Regions from separate parts of the Pseudoflavonifractor sp. An176 genome, predicted to be linked through region 1. Evidence: riboswitches for the same ligand, from Rfam matches in the RefSeq annotation. Region 1 holds a riboswitch; each other region holds the start of a gene.
What was found. Region 1 has a riboswitch for thiamine pyrophosphate ahead of B5F12_RS06525 (thiamine-binding protein). Riboswitches for the same ligand answer to the same signal wherever they lie in the genome.
Positions count from the first base shown of each region.

Region 2: another riboswitch for thiamine pyrophosphate. It lies ahead of thiC (phosphomethylpyrimidine synthase ThiC); the one in region 1 lies ahead of B5F12_RS06525 (thiamine-binding protein).
Region 3: another riboswitch for thiamine pyrophosphate. It lies ahead of thiM (hydroxyethylthiazole kinase); the one in region 1 lies ahead of B5F12_RS06525 (thiamine-binding protein).

Region 1 covers NZ_NFKO01000010.1:30,783-37,961, reverse strand. The annotation lists gene B5F12_RS06540 (hypothetical protein) at 1-220, opposite strand, end outside; gene B5F12_RS06535 (LytTR family DNA-binding domain-containing protein) at 412-1,110, shown strand; gene B5F12_RS06530 (GHKL domain-containing protein) at 1,113-2,459, shown strand; TPP riboswitch at 2,486-2,592, shown strand; gene B5F12_RS06525 (thiamine-binding protein) at 2,644-2,946, shown strand; gene B5F12_RS06520 (ABC transporter permease) at 2,912-3,700, shown strand; gene B5F12_RS06515 (ABC transporter substrate-binding protein) at 3,700-4,728, shown strand; gene B5F12_RS06510 (ABC transporter ATP-binding protein) at 4,725-5,471, shown strand; gene B5F12_RS06505 (CTP synthase) at 5,653-7,179, shown strand, end outside.
Region 2 covers NZ_NFKO01000003.1:138,653-145,831, forward strand. The annotation lists gene B5F12_RS03235 (metalloregulator ArsR/SmtB family transcription factor) at 1-154, shown strand, start outside; gene B5F12_RS03240 (permease) at 239-1,246, shown strand; gene B5F12_RS03245 (thioredoxin family protein) at 1,265-1,609, shown strand; gene B5F12_RS03250 (arsenate reductase ArsC) at 1,624-2,019, shown strand; gene B5F12_RS03255 (hypothetical protein) at 2,145-3,569, shown strand; gene thiC (phosphomethylpyrimidine synthase ThiC) at 3,631-4,935, opposite strand; TPP riboswitch at 5,016-5,120, opposite strand; gene B5F12_RS03265 (ABC-ATPase domain-containing protein) at 5,158-6,870, opposite strand; tRNA gene B5F12_RS03270 (tRNA-Ser) at 7,010-7,100, opposite strand.
Region 3 covers NZ_NFKO01000001.1:175,734-182,912, forward strand. The annotation lists gene B5F12_RS00840 (sugar ABC transporter ATP-binding protein) at 1-1,332, shown strand, start outside; gene B5F12_RS00845 (galactoside ABC transporter permease) at 1,348-3,003, shown strand; gene B5F12_RS00850 (cytidylate kinase family protein) at 3,071-3,448, opposite strand; gene B5F12_RS12240 (hypothetical protein) at 3,606-3,737, opposite strand; gene B5F12_RS00860 (TetR/AcrR family transcriptional regulator) at 3,724-4,341, opposite strand; TPP riboswitch at 4,530-4,637, shown strand; gene thiM (hydroxyethylthiazole kinase) at 4,691-5,521, shown strand; gene thiE (thiamine phosphate synthase) at 5,502-6,161, shown strand; gene B5F12_RS00875 (HAD family phosphatase) at 6,154-6,792, shown strand; gene thiD (bifunctional hydroxymethylpyrimidine kinase/phosphomethylpyrimidine kinase) at 6,794-7,179, shown strand, end outside.

The DNA.
Region 1 (7,179 bases):
CCAGCATCATGATGGTATCTGCCATGTAGTAGCTTCTGTTGTGGCTGAGGCTGAGCATCTTGGCGGGGTGATACATGAGCAGTGCGTCGGTGCCCTGAAACTCCAGCACGTTCTCCACGAAGTTGTTGAGGGCCAGGGCCAGCAGCAACAGGAAGGCCAGCAGGGCGCCCCACTGGCTCAGGAGCAGCTTGATCTGGGTGCGGGTGGCTTTGCAGTACATACTCGATTCCCTCCTTTGGATTCCTGTGGGGATTTGGTGTATTCACTGTACCATGGAATTCCAAGGCAAAAAAGCCCTTTTGTCCAAGTGCAAGAAAATCCCGTCAAAGTGCGGACGGGGGGCGGTTGACGGCCCAGCAAGGGGAATGCTAAGATATTTTTGAACAGAAAACCAGGGGGTGAGAAGTGGCGATGAACGTGCTGATTTGCGATGATGAGCCCGTATTTTTGGAGCAGGTGCGGGAGCATGTCCAGGCGTACCTGGCCCAACGGGGCATTGTCGCCCACCTGGACACCGCCACCGATCCCCGGCAGGTGATGGACAGCCAGACGGCCTATACCCTGGCCTTTTTGGACATTCAGATGGAGGGGGTGGACGGCATTACCCTGGCCCATGAGCTGAAATGCCGCAACGGCAAGGTGGCCCTGTTCTTTGTCACCGCCTACCGGGAGTACCAGGACGACGCCATGGACCTCCACGCCTTCCGCTACTTGGAAAAGCCCTTTGACCCGAAGCGGCTGTATGCGGGGCTGGACAAGGCCATGGAGTACATTGACGGGGCCTATGTGGATGTATTCGTGTACAATCAGCAGGCCCAGGTGCGGGTGCTGGCGGATGATGTACTGTATGTCACCCGGGAGAACCGCCGAGTGGTGGTGGTAACCGAGACCCAGCGGTATGTCACTGGGGATCGGTTGGAGGTGTGGGAGGAGAAGCTGCCCAACCTGTTTTTCTATCCCGTCCACAAGTCCTTTCTGGTCAACCTCCACCATGTGACCAAATATGCCTATTCCGAGCTGTATCTGGTGACCGGAGAGCGCATCCCCATTGCGCCCCGGCGACAGGCGGCCTTTCACAAATACTGGTTTGACTATTTGAGGAGGCGATAGGAATGATTGAACTGTTTGGAGAGTGGAACTTCGCCACCTCTCCGGTGGTGGCCTTGCTGGAACTTGTGATTATGTATCTGTTCTTTTCTCGGCTGGCAAAGCCGCGGATACCCGAATGGGAGTTGCTGTTGCTGGGCCTTACGGTCTTGGTGGTACAACCCATGCTGGTGGCGGAACTGTCCCATATGGGGCTGTCTGTATGGAAAGCTTCTGGTGTGGGCACCTTTTTTGTCGTCTGTTTTGCCATGGGCTGGCTGGCCTTCCGAATTTCACCCTGGAGGGTGGTGGGATACGCAGGGGTCCTCGCCATCCTGCGTGTGCTGGCGGCGGTGATTGCCCGTGAATTTGTGTTCAAGCAGCAGGGGGATTTTTTTGAGGCGTTGGATATGACGCAAGCGGCGCTTTCCTGTCTGCTCTTTGAACTGGGAGCCCTGGTGATTGCCAATCTGGCGGCAGGCGATAAGGGGCGGCCCAAGCTTCCGGTGCCTGTGTATCTGTGTCCGGCCGCTGTGCTGGCGGGGGTGATATGGCTGGCCAAAGGCATAGCCCAGGAGCCGGTGACCATGTCCGGGCGCACGATGATGCTGATGGTCAGCATGGCCCTGTGTGTGGCCACAGTAGTGGTGGTGTTGGTGTACCAGCTGGGGTGGGAGCGGAAACGGATTGCCTTGGCCCAGCGCCAAAAGGAAGAGCAGCTCCAGATGGAGCAGTCCTATTATGAGATTTTGGAGCGGCAGAACCAGCAGCTGAGAAGCTACGCCCACGACGCCAAAAATCACCTGGAGGCCATCCGAAACCTGAACCAGGACCCCAAGGTGGAGCAGTACATCGCCCAGATGGAGCAGCAGCTCCAGGCATACACCCGCCGCTGCCACAGCGGCAACCGGGTCCTGGATGTGATGGTGGACAAGTACGTCACCGCCTGCGAGCTGAAGAACATCGCCTTTACCTATGATGTACAGCTGTGCAACCTGGAGGGCGTGGAGGATTTCGACCTGGTGGCCATCCTGGGCAACCTCCTGGACAACGCCCTCACCGCCGCCCGGGACTCCCAGGAAAAGTGGGTGGAGCTGGCCACTGCCCTGCGCAATGGCTACCAAGTGGTGGTGGTGGAAAACAGCTGTGATCGGCCCCCCGTGGTGGGGGAGGATGGGCTGCGCTCCACCAAGGCAGGGGGAGAGGGACACGGTTTTGGGCTGAAACGTGTGGCCAAGGCCCTGAAAAAGTATGAAGGGGATTTCCAGTGGGACTATGATCCGGAGAAGCGGCGGTTTACCATGACCGTGATGATTGGGCAGGGGGTATCGGTCCGAGAATCACGGAGGATGGCACAGGACGCAAAGTGTTGACAACCGCCGAAAAAAGGACTAAACTGGCATGTTGACAGGGGAGCTCCAGGAAAGGAGCTGAGAGGCAGGTATATCCTGCGACCCTTAACCTGATCTGGGTAATGCCAGCGTAGGGAGCATAGGTGTTTTGTGGTGCCCCGCCGGTATTGCCGGCGGGGTATTTTTTATGCATGGAGGAAGAGCAATGAAAGCAAGTGTTGCCATTCAGAGTCTGCCCCAGGCGGACAACGACCAGGAACTGGTGCGCATGGTGGATGAGGTCATCGACTACATCCGCTCCACCGGCCTGAACTACTATGTGGGTCCCTTTGAGACCACCATCGAGGGGGACAACTACGACCAGCTCATGGACATTGTCAAGGAGTGCCAGCATGTGGCTGTCCGGGCTGGCGCCAAGAAAGTGTCCGCCTATATCAAGGTGGTCTACGAGCCGGAAGGGGAGATTCTCACCATTGATCAGAAAGTTACCAAGCACCACCAGGGCTAAGCTGCCCGGGATCGCCGGGGTGGCGGTGCTGCTGGCGGTGTGGCAGCTGGTGTGTGTGTCCGGGCTGGTGCCCAGCTACATGCTGCCCTCCCCGGTGCAGGTGGTCACCGCCTTTGTCACCGACGCCCCCGCCCTGTGGGAAAACCTGCTCATCACCTTGCAGGAGGCCGCCCTAGGCCTGTGCATTGGGGTGGCGGTGGGCTTTGTGTTCGCCGTGGCCATGGATGCCTTTGAGCTGCTGTACAAGATTTTCTACCCCATTCTGGTCATCACCCAGACCATCCCCACCGTGGCCATTGCGCCCCTGTTGGTGCTGTGGTTTGGCTATGAGATGACCCCCAAGGTCATTTTGGTGGTGCTGGTCACCTTCTTCCCGGTGACGGTGGGACTGCTGGACGGCTTCCGGGGGGTGGACCCCGATGCCGTGGGGCTTCTGCGCTCCATGGGAGCGGGGCGGTGGCAGATTTTCCGCTACTTGAAATGCCCCTGGGCTCTGCCCCAGTTCTTTTCCGGGCTGCGCATCGCCGCCGCCTACTCCATTGTGGGCGCCGTCATCAGCGAGTGGCTGGGCGGTTTTGGTGGCCTGGGCGTGTACATGACCCGGGTGAAAAAGGCCTTTGCCTTTGACAAGATGTTTGCTGTGATCTTTTTGATTTCCGCCCTGTCCCTGGCCCTCATGGCCCTGGTGGGGTGGCTGGAGCGGCGGTGTATGCCCTACCGCTCCGTGGATGAGGAGAAGAGGAGGAACAAATGATGAAGAAATGGACATATCGTCTGCTGGCCGGGGCGCTGACCCTGGGCCTGGCGGCGTCTCTCACTGCCTGCGGGCAGAAGACTGAGAACAACACCCAGGACGGGGAGAAGGACCTGGAGAAGATCACCTTCGTGCTGGACTGGACCCCCAACACCAACCACACCGGTATCTATGTGGCCATGGCCAACGGCTATTTTGAAGATGCCGGCCTGGAGGTGGAGGTGGTGCAGCCCCCCGAGGACGGCGCGGAGGTGCTGGTGGCCTCGGGCAAGGCCCAGTTCGGCGTGTCCTTCCAGGACTACATCGCCCCCGGCCTCATTGGGGACGACCCCCTGCCCATCACCGCTGTGGCTGCCATCATCCAGCACAACACCTCCGGCATCATCTCCCGGGCCGGGGAGGGTATGGACACTCCCAAGGGCCTGGAGGGCCACAAGTACGCCACCTGGGACCTGCCCGTGGAGAAGGCCACCATCCAGCAGGTGATGGAGGCCGACGGCGGCGACTTCTCCAAGGTGGAGCTCATCCCCTCCACCGTCACCGACGAGGTGTCTGCCCTGGAGAGCAAGTCTGTGGACGCCATCTGGATTTACTACGGCTGGGCGGGCATCGCCTGTGAGGTGGCGGGTCTGGACACCGACTACTTCGAGTTTGCCGACATCGACCCGGTGTTTGACTTCTACACCCCCGTGATCATCGGCAACAATACCTATCTCAGCGAGCATGAGGAGGAGTCCAAGGCATTTATGGCCGCCGTGACCCAGGGCTATGAGTACGCCATGGAGCACCCCGAGGAGGCCGCCCAGATTCTCATGGAGGCCGCCCCCGAGCTCAAGAGCAACGAGGAGCTGGTGGTGGCCAGCCAGAAGTACCTGGCCAAGGAGTACCAGGCGGACGCGGAGCGCTGGGGCGAGATGGACCCGGACCGCTGGAGCGGCTTCTTCACCTGGCTCAACGACAACCAGCTGCTGGAGGGCACCGTGGACCCCAACGCCGGATTCTCCAACGACTACCTGCCCCAGAAGTGACCGTGGACAAGCTGGAAGTACGCAACGTCAGCCTGGCCTTTGGAGACAACCAGGTCCTCCGTGACGTGTCCATCCACCTCAAGGAGGGGGAGCTGGTGTGCCTGCTGGGGGTGAGCGGCGGCGGAAAGACCACCCTCTTCAACGTCATTTCCGGCCTGCTCCGCCCCGACAAAGGGCAGGTATTTCTGGACGGGGAGGACGTGACGGGCCAGCCCGGCCGCATCAGCTACATGCTGCAAAAGGACCTGTTGCTGCCCTACCGCACCATTGAGGACAATGTGGCGCTGCCGTTGATGCTGCGGGGGATGAAGAAAAAGGAGGCCAGGGCCCAGGCCGCCGCCCTGTTTGCCCAGTTCGGGCTGGAGGGCACCGAGAAGAAGTGGCCGGGGCAGCTGTCCGGCGGCATGCGCCAGCGGGCGGCGTTGCTGCGCACCTACCTGTTCTCCCAGAACGTGGCGCTGCTGGACGAGCCCTTTTCCGCCCTGGACACCCTCACCAAGTCCTCGGTGCACGAGTGGTATTTGAAGGTGATGGAGGACATTCGCCTGTCCACCCTCTTTATCACCCATGACATTGACGAGGCCATCCTCCTCTCCGACCGCATCTATCTTCTCATGGACGGCCGCATTGGGGAGGAGATCGTGGTGCAAGAGCCCCGGCCCCGCCACGTGGAGTTCAACCTCACCCCGGAATTTTTGGCGTACAAGCGGCGCATCATCGCCGCCCTCCACGCCCAGGGGTGAGAGAGTTACATTTTATACCAGAAATTCACCCCCGTACCCCCGGGAAATTGGCGAGGCCGTGCCTTGACTTGTCCCGGGGTACGGGGGTAAAATATTGCGTATTATTTTTTTGACAGGGCCGGGCAATGGGGTCCGGCGCAAGGGCGCATCTTCCTGTCCAAAGGAGGAAGCACATATGGCCATGAACACGAAATTTATCTTTGTCACCGGGGGTGTGGTGTCCGGTCTGGGCAAGGGCATCACCGCCGCCTCTCTGGGCCGCCTGCTGAAACAGCGAGGGCTGAGGGTGAAGGTGCAGAAGCTGGACCCCTACCTCAACGTGGACCCGGGCACCATGAGCCCCTACCAGCACGGGGAGGTGTTCGTCACCGACGACGGGGCGGAGACCGACCTGGATTTGGGCCACTACGAGCGATTTATTGACGAAAACCTCACCTTTAACTCCTCGGTGTCCTCGGGTAAGGTGTACTGGAACGTATTGAACCGGGAGCGGCGGGGGGACTACCTGGGGGGCACGGTACAGATCATCCCCCACATCACCAACGAGATCAAGGCCAACATCTACTCTCTGGAGGGGCCCGACACCGATGTGGCCATTGTGGAGATTGGCGGCACCGTGGGCGACATTGAGTCCCAGCCCTTCCTGGAGGCCATCCGGCAGGTGGCCGCCGAGCGGGGGCGTCAGGACGTGATGTTCATTCACGTCTCCCTCATTGTCTCCATTCCCGGCTCTGGGGAGCTCAAGAGCAAGCCCACCCAGCACTCGGCCAAGGAGCTGTTGAGCCTGGGCATTCAGCCGGATGTCATCATGTGCCGCAGCGATGCCCCCATTCCCCAGGATATTTTGGACAAGATTGCCCTGTTCTGTAACATTCCGGTGGAAAACGCCATCCCCAACCTCACCGCCGACATTCTCTATGAGGTGCCCCTGATGCTGGAGCGGGAGGGGCTGGCCAACGTGGTGGTGCGTCGTCTGGGGCTCATCTGTCACGCCCCCGACCTCACCGAGTGGGCCACCATGGTGTACCGGGCCAAGAACGTGAAAGACACCGTGGAGATCGCTTTGGTGGGCAAGTACGTCTCCCTCCACGACGCCTATCTGTCCGTGGTGGAGGCCCTCACCCACGGCGGCATTGAAAACGACGTGAAGGTGCACATCCGCTGGGTGGACTCCGAGACGGTCACCCAGGACAACGTGGCCCAGGTGCTGGAGGGCGTGCAGGGTATTCTGGTGCCCGGCGGCTTTGGCAACCGGGGCATTGAGGGCAAAATTTCCGCCATCCGTTACGCCCGGGAGAACAACATCCCCTTCCTGGGCATCTGCCTGGGCATGCAGCTGGCTGTGGTGGAGTTTGCCCGCCATGTGTGCGGCATGACCGACGCCCACTCCTCCGAACTCAATCCCGCCACCACCCATCCCGTCATTGACCTGATGCCCGACCAGGTGGGGGTCACCGACATGGGCGGCACCATGCGGCTGGGCAGCTACCCCTGCCACCTGGTGGAGGGCACTCGGGCCGCTGACATCTACGGGGTCCAGGACATCCACGAGCGCCACCGCCACCGCTACGAGGTAAACAACACCTTCCGGGAGGAGCTAACCAAGGCGGGGCTGGTGCTCTCCGGCCTGTCCCCGGATGGACGGCTGGTGGAGATGGTGGAGCTGCCCGACCACCCCTGGTTTGTGGCAGGTCAGTTCCACCCCGAG
Region 2 (7,179 bases), on a different contig from region 1:
GATTCTCTGTGACTCCGGTGTGGTGGTGGGACGTACGGAGGGAAAGTGGACCCACTATTCCCTGCGGGAGGAGGGCTGTGCCTATGCCCGGCAGCGGTTGGAGGAATTGACGGACACCTCGGCTGCTGGCACCTCAGACAACTGCTGTGGATGAGAAAACCATCTGTTTCTTGAGATGGTTTTTTCTCAACTTGTTCAAATCGAAATTTTTAGAACTGTAATTGGAGGTATGGATTAGATGGAATGGATCAGATCAGGTTGGCTCTTCTTCCAAGATCAAGTCTTGGGAATGAAATGGCTCAACGAACTCATTGGAAATGGTCTGGCTGCGGTGGGACTGGATGGAACCCTGGGCGGGATTGTCCAATTTTTCCTCTACGACACCATTAAAATCTTTGTCTTGCTCTCGGTGCTAATTTTCGGCATCTCGTATTTGCAGAGTTACTTTCCACCCCAGCGTACCAAGAAGATTCTGGGTCGATTCCAGGGCCTGTGGGCCAATGTGGTTGCGGCTCTACTGGGGACGGTGACTCCCTTCTGTTCCTGTTCGTCTATCCCCATTTTTATGGGATTTACCAGTGCCGGGCTTCCGGTGGGTGTGACCTTCTCCTTCCTCATCTCCTCCCCCATGGTGGATTTGGGTTCCCTGGTGCTGCTGATGAGCGTGTTCGGCACCCGCGTGGCGGTGTTGTATGTGCTGCTGGGGCTGGTCATTGCCGTAATCGGCGGCACGCTTCTGCAAAAGCTGGGGATGGAACGGTATGTGGAGGATTTCATCCGACATGCGCCCCACATCGAAAGCCAGAGCGGCACCCTGACCCGGCGAGATCGTGTAGACTATGCCAAGGGTCAGCTGGTGAACACGGCGAAAAAGGTGGCCCCGTATGTTTTCCTGGGCGTGGGTATCGGCGCACTGATTCACAACGTGGTGCCCCAGACCTGGGTGGAGATGGTGCTGGGCAGCCAAAATCCCCTGGCGGTGATTCTGGCCACTCTGGTAGGAGTGCCCATGTACGCCGATATTTTCGGCACCATCCCCGTGGCGGAGAGTTTGCTGTTTAAGGGGGCTGGACTGGGCACTGTGCTGTCCTTTATGATGGCGGTGACGACTTTGAGCCTTCCCTCCCTCATCATGCTGAAACAGGCGGTGAAGCCCCGGCTGCTGGCGGCCTTTATCGGGATCTGTACCCTGGGCATCATCCTGGTTGGGTATTTTTTCAATGCCATTCAAGTTTTGTTAGTTTAATTATAGGAGGAATGTAATATGGCACTGTTTGGATTTGGTAAGAAGAAAAAAGAGGAGCAGACGGTCTCCTGTTCCTGTCAATGTGGTTGTTCTGCACCTGGAGTGGCCCCCAAGTCCGGGGCAGCCATTCAGGTGATGGGCACCGGCTGTGCCTCCTGCCACACCCTGCTGGAGAACACCCGGGAGGCGGTGCGTAGTCTGGGTCTGAATGTAGATGTGGAATATGTTCAGGACATGGCCACCATTGCCGGTTACGGGGTGATGAGCCTCCCTGCCCTGGTGGTGCATGGCAAGGTGGTATCCACCGGAAAGGTGCTTAAGCCCGCCCAGATCGAAGCCCTGCTGAAGGATGGCAAGGAATAAAGGAGATGAATGACATGGGAAAACCCAAGGTTACGTTTGTGTGCGTTCACAACTCCTGCCGCAGTCAGATGGCGGAGGCCCTGGGCAAAAAGTTGGCGGGAGATGTATTTGAGAGCTACTCCGGCGGCACCGAGGTAAAAGACCGCATCAATCCCGACGCCGTGCGCATGATGAAACAGCTCCACGGCATCGACATGGAGGAAACCCAGTACAGCAAGCTGGTCTCCCAACTGCCCCAGCCGGATGTGGTAATTTATATGGGGTGTAATGTCAGCTGTCCGGCCTTTACGGCCCCCTATACGGAGAATTGGGGTCTGGAAGACCCCACTGGACAGAGTGACGAGGTGTTTGAAGAAACGATTCGAACCATTTATAACAAGATTCTAGCACTCAAGGAAAAACTCTCTTGAGAGAAATCACTCCCCCGTACTCGGTGAAACTTGTTCCGAGCACGGGGGGTTTTTGTTTCTCTACTTGGCATTTGAGGCGAGATGAGATATGATGAATTTATCAAAATCAGGGAGGAGGCCGACCTATGGAAACCTACCACGTTGTACCCGATGCCCCCGAGTCCCGTTCTGATCCGACGCCCAGCTGGCAGACCACGATGACCCAAATCCTCTGGGGATTGGCCCTGAGCACCCTTACCCTGGAGATTCCTCTGCTGCAAGAGCTGCTGTCCTTCCTTGGTTTACTCCTGTTATACTTGGGCTTCCGAGCCGTACGACGGGAAAACAAATGGCTGTTCCGCTGTTATGTCTTCACCGCAGTGCGTTGTATCGCCCTGGTACCGATCTTTGCCCTAAACGCCACCATCTTTCAAAATCAATTCTATACCTCTGCTTTGGGATATCTGACAAACCTGGCGTCGATGTTCCTGGTGCTGGTCACCCTATTCGCCCTGTGGCGGGGACTGCTTCAGCTGCGAAAGGCCTCCGGAGTGGAGGCATCCACCAGATCCGCCGGTGGACTGGTGGTGTGGTATGTGGGCTTGGCCCTGCTGTCCGTGGTTGGAATGATTGGGCTGTTTGGATTTCTCGTTCTGATCATTCTCTATGTCTTTTGCCTCTACCGTATCTTCCGATTCTCTCAGGCAGTCACCGCCGCCGGATACCCGCTCCCTCGGCTGCGAGTTTGGCTCTCAGAGGGACGGTTTGCGCTGTGTTTCACTGGGTGCATTCTGGTGGGCGTGGCAGGCGGATTTCTCTTCTTCCACAGTTACTCCATGGATTGGATGCTGCTGTCTGCTCCGCCCTCTTCTCAAGAACAAGAAATCAAAGAAAAGCTTCGAGACTTGGGCTTCCCAGACACGGTTTTAAATGACCTCTCTATGGAGGATTTGCAGGATTGTCAGGGCGCCCAGCAGGTGGTGGTGGATGAGTACACCCGCTCCTTTGAGGAACATACCACCTCCGAGGGTAAAGTACCTCAGCTGCACCTGACAGGCATTGGGGTGCAGTTGTCCGAAGAGCCGGAGCGTTGGAAGCTCATCCACCACTTCCAGTGGGAGGATAGCCCCGCCTTTTACGGTACAGAGTCGTTCCAACTCACCCCTGCCTACACCAACACCTCGTATTGGATTCCTGCCGAAGATGCGGTGCACGGCCGCCTTCTGTACGACGACAACGGCGCGACCTTCGTCTCTCCCTATGCCCGCATGGAGAAAGCCTCTTACACCTACGACTCCATCTTTTGGGGCCAGCAAACGAATTCAGATTGGTTCGCCTCCTTCTCTCTTCCTCGTCAGGGAAGCAATCACCGGGGCTATGTGGCATACTCTGTGTTTCCCACTTCTCCTGGCGAAACAGTCTGGATCGATTCTTGGGTTCAGTACACCCACCAGACTTCACCATTTCAGTACCCGGTGCTCACGGCCACAGACCACCAGCAAAAGAGTCCCTCTTTAGGGGCGGGACGCCCCTTTTCCACCGTTCAAACCATGCTGCAATTTGCCCCTTAACCTCTGAAAGTTCAATGCAAAACAGGGATTCCTCCATTTTGGGGAGGAATCCCTGTTTTCATTACAGAATGTCGATGTACTCCCCGCTGAGGGCCTTGTTCATGCTGCGTACGGCACAGAACTTGCCACACATGGAACAGCTGTCCTCGTGCTCCGGGGCCCGGTCATCCCGGATGCCCTTGGCGGTCTCCGGGTCAATGGCACATTCCCACTGCTTGTCCCAGTCGAAGGTCCGCCGGGCATCGGCCATGGCGTCGTCCAGGTCTCTGGCGTGGGGGATTTTCTTGGCGATATCCGCGGCGTGGGCAGCAATGCGGGAGGCGATGATTCCCTGCTTCACGTCCTCCACATTGGGCAGAGCCAAATGTTCGGCGGGGGTCACATAGCACAGGAAGGCAGCGCCTGCCGAAGCGGCCACTGCCCCGCCGATGGCGGCAGTGATGTGGTCGTAGCCAGGGGCGATATCCGTGACAAGGGGACCAAGCACATAGAAGGGAGCGCCCATGCAAATGGTCTGCTGGAGCTTCATATTGGCCTCAATCTGGTCCAGGGGCATGTGGCCGGGGCCCTCCACCATCACCTGTACGTCTTTGGCCCAGGCTCGGCGGGTCAGCTCGCCCAGGCGTACCAGTTCCTCAATCTGGCACACGTCACTGGCATCGGCCAGACAGCCGGGGCGACAGGCATCTCCCAGGGAAATGGTCACGTCATATTCCCGACAGATATCCAGAATCTCATCGAAATACTCATAGAAGGGGTTTTCCTCCCCGGTCATGCTCATCCAGGCAAACACCAGGGAGCCGCCCCGGGAGACGATGTTCATTTTCCGCTTGTGGTTTTTGATCTGGTCGATGGTTTTGCGGGTAATGCCGCAGTGGAGGGTGACAAAGTCCACCCCGTCCTGGGCGTGGAGTCGTACCACGTCGATGAAGTCCTTGGCGGAGAGTGTGGCCAGATCCCGCTGATAGTGGATGACACTGTCGTATACGGGGACCGTGCCGATCATGGCGGGGCACTCCTGGGTCAGCTTCCGGCGGAACGGCTGGGTGTTGCCGTGGGAGGACAGGTCCATGATGGCCTCCGCCCCCATATTCACTGCTGCCATCACCTTCTGCATCTCCACGTCATAGTCTTTGCAGTCCCGGGACACCCCCAGATTGACGTTGATTTTGGTGCGAAGCATAGAACCCACGCCGTTGGGGTCCAGACAGGTGTGGAGTTTATTGGCACAGATGGCCACCTGTCCTTTGGCTACCAGCTCCCGAATCTCCTCCTCCGTGCGGTACTCTTTGGCGGCCACCGCCTTCATCTCCGGGGTGATGATGCCCTGACGGGCTGCGTCCATCTGGGTTGTGTATGTTCTCATGTTGATCTCTTCCTTTCTGGATGCGGGTTGGATGAGCGTTGAAACAGAAACAGCGGGGATACCTGACTTGGTATCCCCGCTGATGACGGCATATGTCTCCCTACGTTGGCATTATCCAAATCAGGTCCATGGGTCGAAGGGCACACCTTCCTCTCAGCCTGTCTACAAGCTCCCCGTTTTCAATTGTAAGCAATGGTATTATACAACGTTTCAGAAGAGAACTCAAGAAGTTTTTCCAGCCAGGTTCAGCCCCCGGTACCGGTTGAAACAGGCGAAGATCTCCTGTCGTCTGGGCCGTGCCAAAAAGGCTCCCTCACGACCGCACAGCGCTTCCAGGCCCTTGCGGTCCATGATTTGTTCCAGTTCCTCCACTACTTGTTGTAGGGTGCGTCTGCCGTCCATGAGATACTTCTGGGCATATACCAAGCAGTATCCCAGTGCGGTGAGCTGTTCCGGGTCGGTGAGCTGCTCCACGTACCGAAGGTCGATGGTCTCGCGGTTAATGGATACCCCATCCCGCCCCAAGGTTTTCAGTTTTGCGCGATCACCTTGGCCAAACTCCTCCGATCTACGGGGACAGCGGTGTACATTGGGAGCCGGTGCAGGCTCCAGGTGGGCACAGGTGGAGGGGAATGCCTGTGCCGCCTCTTTGGCCAGTGCGGTAATGTCCCTGGGGATATATCGGTCCATTTGAATGATGTGGTGAGCGGGGTGGAAATAGGCGCCAGAGCTGCCTGCCACCAAAATGGTGGAGATACCGTGGGTGTGATACAGCTCTTCCACACGCTCCAAAAACGGGGTGATGGGCTCCATGTCTCGGTGAATGACCCGCTGCATCAGCTCGTCCCGAATCATGAAGTTGGTGGCGCTGGTGTCCTCATCCATGAGCAGCAGAGAGGTTCCAGCCTCCATACTCTCCACCACATTGGCAGCCTGGGAGGTACTGCCGCTGGCGTCCTGGGTGGTGAAGCGGGTGGTGTCTTTTCCATTGGGCAGATGGTTTATGAACATGGAGATATCCGTCTGGGCAATGCTTCGGCCATCTTCTGCCCGGATTTTAACGGCGGTATGATCCGTGATGACGTATTCCCGTCCATCCCCGGAAATGTGGTTGTATACCCCTGCCTCCAGTGCCTTGAGCAGGGTGGATTTTCCGTGATATCCACCGCCCACAATGAGGGTGATGCCTTTAGGGATACCCATGCCGGTGACAGTTCCCCGGTGTGGCAGTTCCAAGGTGACAGACAACTCCTGGGGTGACTGAAATGGTACACTGCCCTTCATGGGCTGGGCAGAGATGCCAGTGGCTCGAGGTAGGATGCTGCCATCTGCCACGAAGGCACACAGACCCAGTTTGGGAAGTATTTCACGAATATACTGCTGGTCCTCCGCCAGATCTGCCACCCCTTTCAGCCGCTTCCCGTCCAAATTTCGGTACATGAGGGATGCTTCCACGCACTGGGGCAGGAACTCAAACAGCATCTTTCTCAGTTCTCCGGCGTTTACCGTACGGCCATTGGCGGGAAATCCTGCCTCAAAGCGCAATACGATATCTCCGGTGGCTGGATCCAGGTTGCATGCCGTGCGCTCCAATACCTCCTGTCCACAGCGGCTGGTGGAAATAAGCCCGCTGTGCCCGGAGCCTCTGGCCAGTCCGGACACTTGCCCAGCTTTCCGGGCAAACAAGCGGGTGATGGCGTCTTGTAAGGCGATGCGCTGACAGGGCATTTGGTACAGCGCACGAGGGAATCCGGCCTTCTCTCCTTTGACATGGATGCTCAGTTTGGAGGGAGCGGCAAAGGGGTCTCCTTGAACGTGGTCAATGGACAGCACATAGCCCGGAAACTGATAGGCTCCTCGGGTATCCTTATAGGCCGGGTAGCTCCTTCGGTCTATGCGGGTGAGCAGCTGTTGAAGTTGTGCAGCGGTCTGCATGGTCTTGCCCTCCTGATACACATGGTTTCTGTTTCCCAGTATACCCCACCCCCTGCCCCGGTTCAAGTGGTGTACATGGCCATAAAATCCGCTGGACGAAATTAAAAAAGTCCAGCAACCCAAAGGCTGCTGGACTTTTTGGCGGAGACGGTGGGATTCGAACCCACGGACGGTTTTACCCGTCAAACGATTTCGAGTCGTTCTCGTTATGACCACTTCGATACGTCTCCATCAATGATAGCTGATATAGAATACATGATTTTCCTCCAAAAGTCAACGTTCTTTTTCGCTACTACAGGTTATAGTAAG
Region 3 (7,179 bases), on a different contig from region 1:
TACCAAAAAGACGAGGGCAGAATTTACTTTGACGGCAAGGAGATCAACTTCTCCGGCCCCAAGGACGCCCTGGAAAACGGAATTGCCATGGTGCACCAGGAGCTGAACCAGTGCTTGGAGCGCAACGTCATGGACAACCTGTTCCTGGGCCGATACCCCACCAAGGCTGGTGTCGTGGACGAGGGTGTCATGAAGAAAAAAGCCTCCGAGCTGTTCCGCAAATTGGGCATGACTGTGAATCTGAATCAGCCCATGCGCAACATGTCGGTGTCCCAGCGGCAGATGTGCGAGATCGCCAAGGCCATCTCCTACAACGCCAAGGTCATCGTGCTGGACGAACCCACCTCCTCCCTCACCGTCAAAGAGGTGGACAAGCTCTTTGAGATGATGCGGATGCTCCGGGATCAGGGCATCTCCCTGATTTACATCTCCCACAAGATGGACGAGATTTTTGAAATCTGTGATGAGATCTCGGTGCTGCGAGACGGCAACCTGGTCATGACCAAGCCCTCCAAGGAGACCAACATGGGCGAACTCATCAGCGCCATGGTAGGCCGTTCCCTGGAAAGCCGCTTCCCCCCCGTGGACAACACTCCCGGAGACACCATTTTGTCGGTGCAGCACCTGTCCACCAAGTTTGCCCCTCACCTCCAGGACATCACCTTCGATGTGAAGGAGGGCGAGATTTTTGGTCTGTACGGTCTGGTGGGCGCTGGCCGTACCGAGTTGATGGAGACCATCTTCGGCATGCGTACCCGCGCCTCTGGCCGCGTGTACTTCCGCAACAAGATGATGAACTTCAACAACCCCAAAGAGGCCATCGACCACGGCTTCGCCCTCATCACCGAGGAACGCAAGGCCAACGGTCTGTTCCTCAAGGCGGATTTGACCTTCAACACCACCATCGCCAACCTGAATCAATACAAGAGTGGCGTGGCCCTGTCCGATCCCAAGATGGTGAAGGCCACCAACAAGGAGATCCGCATCATGCATACCAAGTGTATGGGCCCCGAGGATATGATTTCCAGCCTGTCCGGTGGTAACCAGCAGAAGGTCATCTTCGGCCGCTGGCTGGAGCGTGAGCCCCAGATCTTCATGATGGACGAGCCCACCCGCGGCATCGACGTGGGCGCCAAGTACGAGATCTACGAGCTGATCATCAACATGGCCAAGCAGGGCAAGACCGTCATCGTGGTCTCCTCCGAGATGCCGGAGATTTTGGGTATCACCAACCGCATCGGCGTAATGTCCAACGGTCGCCTGTCCGGCATCGTCAACACCAAGGAGACCGACCAGGAAGAGCTCTTGAGATTGAGCGCAAAATACCTTTAATGGGAGAAGTTGTATATGGCACCTGTGAAAACAAATATTTTGACGGCTGAGCAAGAGGACAAGCTCCGCCAGTCCATCGACGAGTACGTCGGCAGCATTCAAGCAAAAATCGACGCCCTCCGGGCAGACGGCACCGACAAAGTGCTGGAGATTCAGGCCAATCTGGACAGTCTGAAGCGCGACCGCATCTACACCCAGCAGGAGAAGGATTCCATCGCTGAGGGTTGGCGCAAGGAACTGGAGAAGGCCAAGGCTGTGGAAGCCAAGAACAAGGCCGAGGTGTCCAAGCTGATCGCCGATGCTGAGACCTACCTGAAGGCCCACTTTAACCAGGACTACTTCCAGTACGTGGCCACCAGCTGCAAGGAGGAGAAGTCCTTCGCCCAGGAGAAGTATCGTGCCACCGTGGCTGAGCTGAACCAGGAGCACCAGAAGGCCCTGTCTAAGCTCACTGATGCCCACGAGATCAAGGACGAGAAGTACGTCCACAAAAACCGTCTCTTTGACGCCAAGATGCAGCTGTCCAAGGACCTCCAGGAGGTCAAGGATCGCCGTCACGCCGCCTATGAGCACAAGTTCCACCTCATCGACCTGCTGCGGATGTCCAAGTTTACCGTGGGCGAGACCCTGGCCCAGAAGGTGGAGAACTACCGCTACACCTTCAATACCCGGAACTTCCTGCTGAAGAACGGTCTGTACCTGGCCATCCTGGTTATCTTCATCGCTCTGTGTTTCATCACCCCCGCCGTCAAGGGTATGCAGCTGCTCACCATGAACAACGTGTTGAACATCCTCCAGCAGGCCTCTCCCCGTATGTTCCTGGCTCTGGGCGTTGCCGGCCTGATCATGCTGGCCGGTACCGACCTGTCCATCGGCCGTATGGTTGGTATGGGCATGACTGCTTCCACCATCATCATGCACAAGGGTATCAATACCGGCTCTGTGTTTGGTCATACCTTTGACCTTACTGGCATCCCCGTCGTGGGTCGTGTGATTCTGGCTCTGGTGGTCTGCATCGTGCTGTGCACCATCTTCACCACCATCGCTGGCTTCTTTACCGCCAAGTTCAAGATGCACCCCTTCATCGCCACTATGGCCAACATGTTGGTTATCTTCGGTCTGGTGACCTACGGCACCAAGGGCGTGTCCTTCGGCGCCATTGAGTCCAACATCCCCAACATGATCATCCCCAAGATCGGCAAGTTCCCCACCATCATCCTGTGGGCTGTGGCCGCTGTGGTCATCGTGTGGTTCATCTGGAACAAGACCACCTTTGGCAAGAACCTGTACGCCGTGGGCGGCAACCCCGAGGCCGCTTCCGTGTCCGGTATCTCCGTGTTCGCTGTCACCCTGGGTGCCTTCGTTCTGGCTGGTATCCTCTATGGCTTCGGCTCCTGGCTGGAGTGCATCCGTATGTTCGGCTCCGGTTCCGCCTCCTACGGCCAAGGCTGGGAGATGGACGCCATCGCCGCCTGCGTGGTGGGCGGTGTGTCCTTCACCGGTGGTATCGGTAAGATTTCCGGCGTTGTGGTGGGCGTGTTCATCTTCACCGCTCTGACCTACGCCCTGACCGTTCTGGGCATCGACGCCAACCTGCAGTTCGTGTTCTCCGGCATCATCATCCTGGTGGCCGTCACTCTGGACTGCTTGAAGTACGTGCAGAAGAAGTAATTCTTCCCTCCTACTACACAAAAATCCCCATCGCACTTGGGTGCGATGGGGATTTTTTGATGCCCAATTATGTCGCTGTAGCCTTGCATCGCTGCTGATACAGGGCTGCAATCATATCCACACAGGGCTCAATGCCCAGTCTTCCGCTGTCCAGGCACAGGTCATAGTTATCTGCCTGCCCCCATTGGGTGCCTGTGTACAGCTCATAGAATTCCTTACGCTTCTGATCTTTGTCGTGGAGACGCTGTACAGGAGATTCTTCCCGTTGCCCATACACTGTAACAATGCGCTCGGCTCGCTTCTCGTCAATGGTAAGCACCGTCTCCTTGCGGATGCGGTAGAGCACCACAAAGAAATACACCATGGAAATGGCATTGGACAGCATGGTGGCCACGGCAGCGCCTGCCACGTCCATATGGAAGACCCAGGCTGGCCCAAAAGGCAAAGGCCGAAGCTTTCTTGACAGTGGACTCATCGTTCTGCCCCAGGCTTCTGGCGATCACGCTATTGGCACCGATGCCAAAGAGGTTGGCCACGGCCGTCAACAGGGTGTAGATGGGAAAGGTAATGGACAGAGCGGCGATCTGGTTGGGATCGCCAATCTACCCTATAAAAAAGGTATCCGCCAAGCTGTACAGAATCACAATAATTTGGCTGACCACGGTGGGAATGGCCAGCTTGGCCACCGCCTTCCCCACCGGCATGGTGGTAAATAGTTCGTTATTCTTCGTCATGGTTTCTCTCTCCTGCTCTGTTCTTCTCTCCTGCATCCACCTCAGCGTGGAGTCCGTCCAGGAAACACTGAATGGCAATGTCCCGGCTCTCCCCCACATCGGTGGTATCGTAGTAATAAAAATATCCCAAGTCCTCCTGGGCAATGAACCCGTGGAGGATGGCACGGAACACCCGCTGCCAGTGGGCCACCCGCTCCTGGGGCAGACCATAGCCGGAGAGCACCTCCACCGCCGTTTTCAGAAGCGGCAGAGCCAGTTCCTTGGCCTGGTCATCCTCCTGGGAGGGGATGGACATAATCAGCCGATACAGCCCCTTATTCTCCACCGCAAAGGCGTGGTAGGCCTGGGCAAACGCCCGCACCGCCTGGTCCCTCTTCTTCCCTGCCACCGCTGCCTCCTGATGGGCCACAAATTTGTCAATGGCATAGCGGAACACCTCTCGCTGGAGCTGTCGGGTATTTTGTATGTGGTTGTACAGAGACGGGGTCTTTACCCCCAGCCTGCGGGCCAACTCATGGAGGGACACGGTGGGTTGTCCCGTGTGTTCCATGCAGGCCACCGCCTCGGACACAATGACCTCTCTGGCCAATCCCTTTGCACTCATATTCATTCCTCCAAAACTAATTCCGTTAGTTATTACGAAACTAATAGCATTCGTTGTCAATCAAAACCACGCCGTTACAAGTAATTACTCCGTTTTCACCAGTATTGTCTCTACTTGCCCAGGTATTTCACAAGAAAAATTTACAGTATTTTCTCTTCTCCCCTTGCCTTTGGACCAGAGAAGCCCTATAATACCCTTTGGGGAGCTTGTACACAGGCTGAGAGGATGGTGTGACCATCGACCCGTGAACCTGATGCGGGTAATGCCGACGTAGGAAGCTTGTGGGAGATTCGTTGGGAGACAGCCTGCCAGGTCGTCTCCCATTTTTCTTTGGAAGGAAGTAGAACACATGAATCGCTTCACACAACCGCTGGGTCAGGTGCACGCCGTCGCTCCCCTGGTCCAGTGCATCACCAACTTTGTCACCGTCAACGACTGCGCCAACATCATTCTGGCCTCTGGCGCGTCCCCTTCCATGGCTCAGGACATCCGGGAGGTGGAGGAGGCCGTATGCGGAGCCCACGCCCTGGTGTGCAACATGGGGGCCATGGACTTTGTGGACTCCATGATTTTGGCCGGGCGTAAGGCCAACGAGCTGGGAAAGCCCGTGGTGCTGGACCCGGTGGCTGCCGGAGGTACTCAGCTGCGCCGGGATGAGTCCAAGCGCCTGTTGGACCAGGTGCAGTTTGCCGCCATCCGAGGCAACGCCTCGGAGATTCGCTTTTTGGCCGGCCAGCACGCCGTGGGCAGCGGTGTGGATGTGAGCGCCATGGACGCCATCACAGAGGAGAATTTGGGGGAGGCCATGGAGATGGCCGCTACCCTGGCCGCACAGCTCCACACCGTGATTGCCATCTCCGGAGTGCTGGACATTGTCTCTGATGGGAATGAGACGGTGGTACTGCGCAACGGCTGCGCCACCATGGCCCGTATCACGGGCAGCGGCTGCATGCTCACCTCCCTCATCGGGGCTTTTTGTGGCGCTCAGCCCCAGGACACCTTTGCCGCCACCGTGTCTGCCATGGCCGCCATGGGTGTGGCCGGTGAACTGGCGGAGGAACAGCGGCTGAAGAAGGGCACGGGCAACGCCACCTTCCGCACCGATCTCATCGACGGGATTTTTAACTTGGCCGAGGAACAACTACAGGAGAAGATACGCTATGAAGTTTACAAACGATGAAATTCGCAGCTCCATGCTGCTCTACGCCGTCACCGACCGCATGTGGCTCAAGCCCGACCAGACTCTGGTGGACGTGTGCCAGGAAGTATTGGAGGGCGGCGCCACCTTCTTGCAGATTCGAGAGAAGGACCTGGATGCCTCTGCCTTTGAGCAGGAGGCCCAGGCCCTCAAAGCGCTGTGTGCCCAATACCGCGTCCCCTTTGTGGTCAACGACAGCGTGGAAATCGCCCTGGACATTGACGCCGACGGCGTTCACGTGGGCCAGTCCGATATCCAGGGCCGGGATATTCGGGCCATGATTGGCCCGGACAAAATCCTGGGTATCTCCGCTGGGACCGTGCAGGAGGCGGTGGCCGCCCAACAGGCCGGGGCGGACTACATCGGTGTGGGTGCTGTGTTCAACACCAGCACCAAGCAGGATGCCACCAGCCTGTCCATGGAGCAGCTCAAAGAGATTTGCGCCTCCGTGTCCATCCCTGTGGTGGGCATTGGCGGCATCAACGCCTCCAACCTGCTGGAGCTCTCCGGCAGCGGTGTGGACGGTGTGGCGGTGGTGTCTGCCATCTTTGCCGCTCCCAATCCCGGAGCCGCCACCGCCCAACTTCTGGAGTTGTCCCGAAAGATGGTGGCCCATGGATAAAAAGTTTGCCATTTTCGACCTGGACGGCACTCTGGTGGACTCCATGTCCTACTGGAGCCAGCTGGCGGAGGAGTACCTCCACAGCCGTGGGGTGGAACAGGTCCCCAACCACATCTTAGAGGCCATCAAGCCCATGACCATGGAGGAGTCCGCCGATCTGTTCCGGCGGACCTTTGGGCTGGACATCACCTCCAACCACATGGTGGCGGAAATGGAGCATATGATGGACCAGCACTACCGCAATGATATTCCTCTGAAAGAGGGTGTTGCCGCCTATCTGGAGGGGCTGCACCAGGCGGGCACCACCATGTGTGTGGCCTCCGCCACCGCTGAACCTCTGGTGGAGCTGTGCCTGTCCCGGCTGGGGGTACGGCACTACTTCCAGTTCCTCCTGTCCTGTGAGACGGTGGGGGTGGGCAAGACCCAGCCGGACATATATCTCCAGGCCGCCCAACGCATGGGCTGCACCCCGGCCGAGACCGCCGTCTATGAGGACGCCGTCTATGCCGCCGCCACCGCCAAGAACGCCGGGTTCTATATCGTAGGCGTGTATGACCAGGATGCCAGCGCGCACTGGGAAGAGCTGCAAGGCCTGTCTGACGAGACCATTCCCAGTTTTGAGGAGGCGTAACATGAAAACCGCACTTTCCATAGCCGGCAGCGACTCCAGTGGAGGGGCCGGCATCCAGGCGGATATCAAAACCATGATGGCCAACGGCGTGTATGCCATGACCGCCATTACCGCCCTGACCGCGCAAAACACCACCGGAGTGTCCGCCATTTTGGAGGTCTCTCCAGCATTTTTGCGCCAGCAAATCGACTCTGTCTTTCAGGACATTCCCCCGGATGCGGTAAAAATCGGCATGGTCCCCTCCCCTGCTCTGGTGGAAGTCATCGCCCAGCGGCTGGAGCACTACCACGCCCAGCGAGTGGTGGTGGACCCAGTGATGGTGGCCACCAGTGGCAGCACCTTGTCCCGAGACAGCGCTGTGGGGGCCATGAAAGAGCTTCTCTTCCC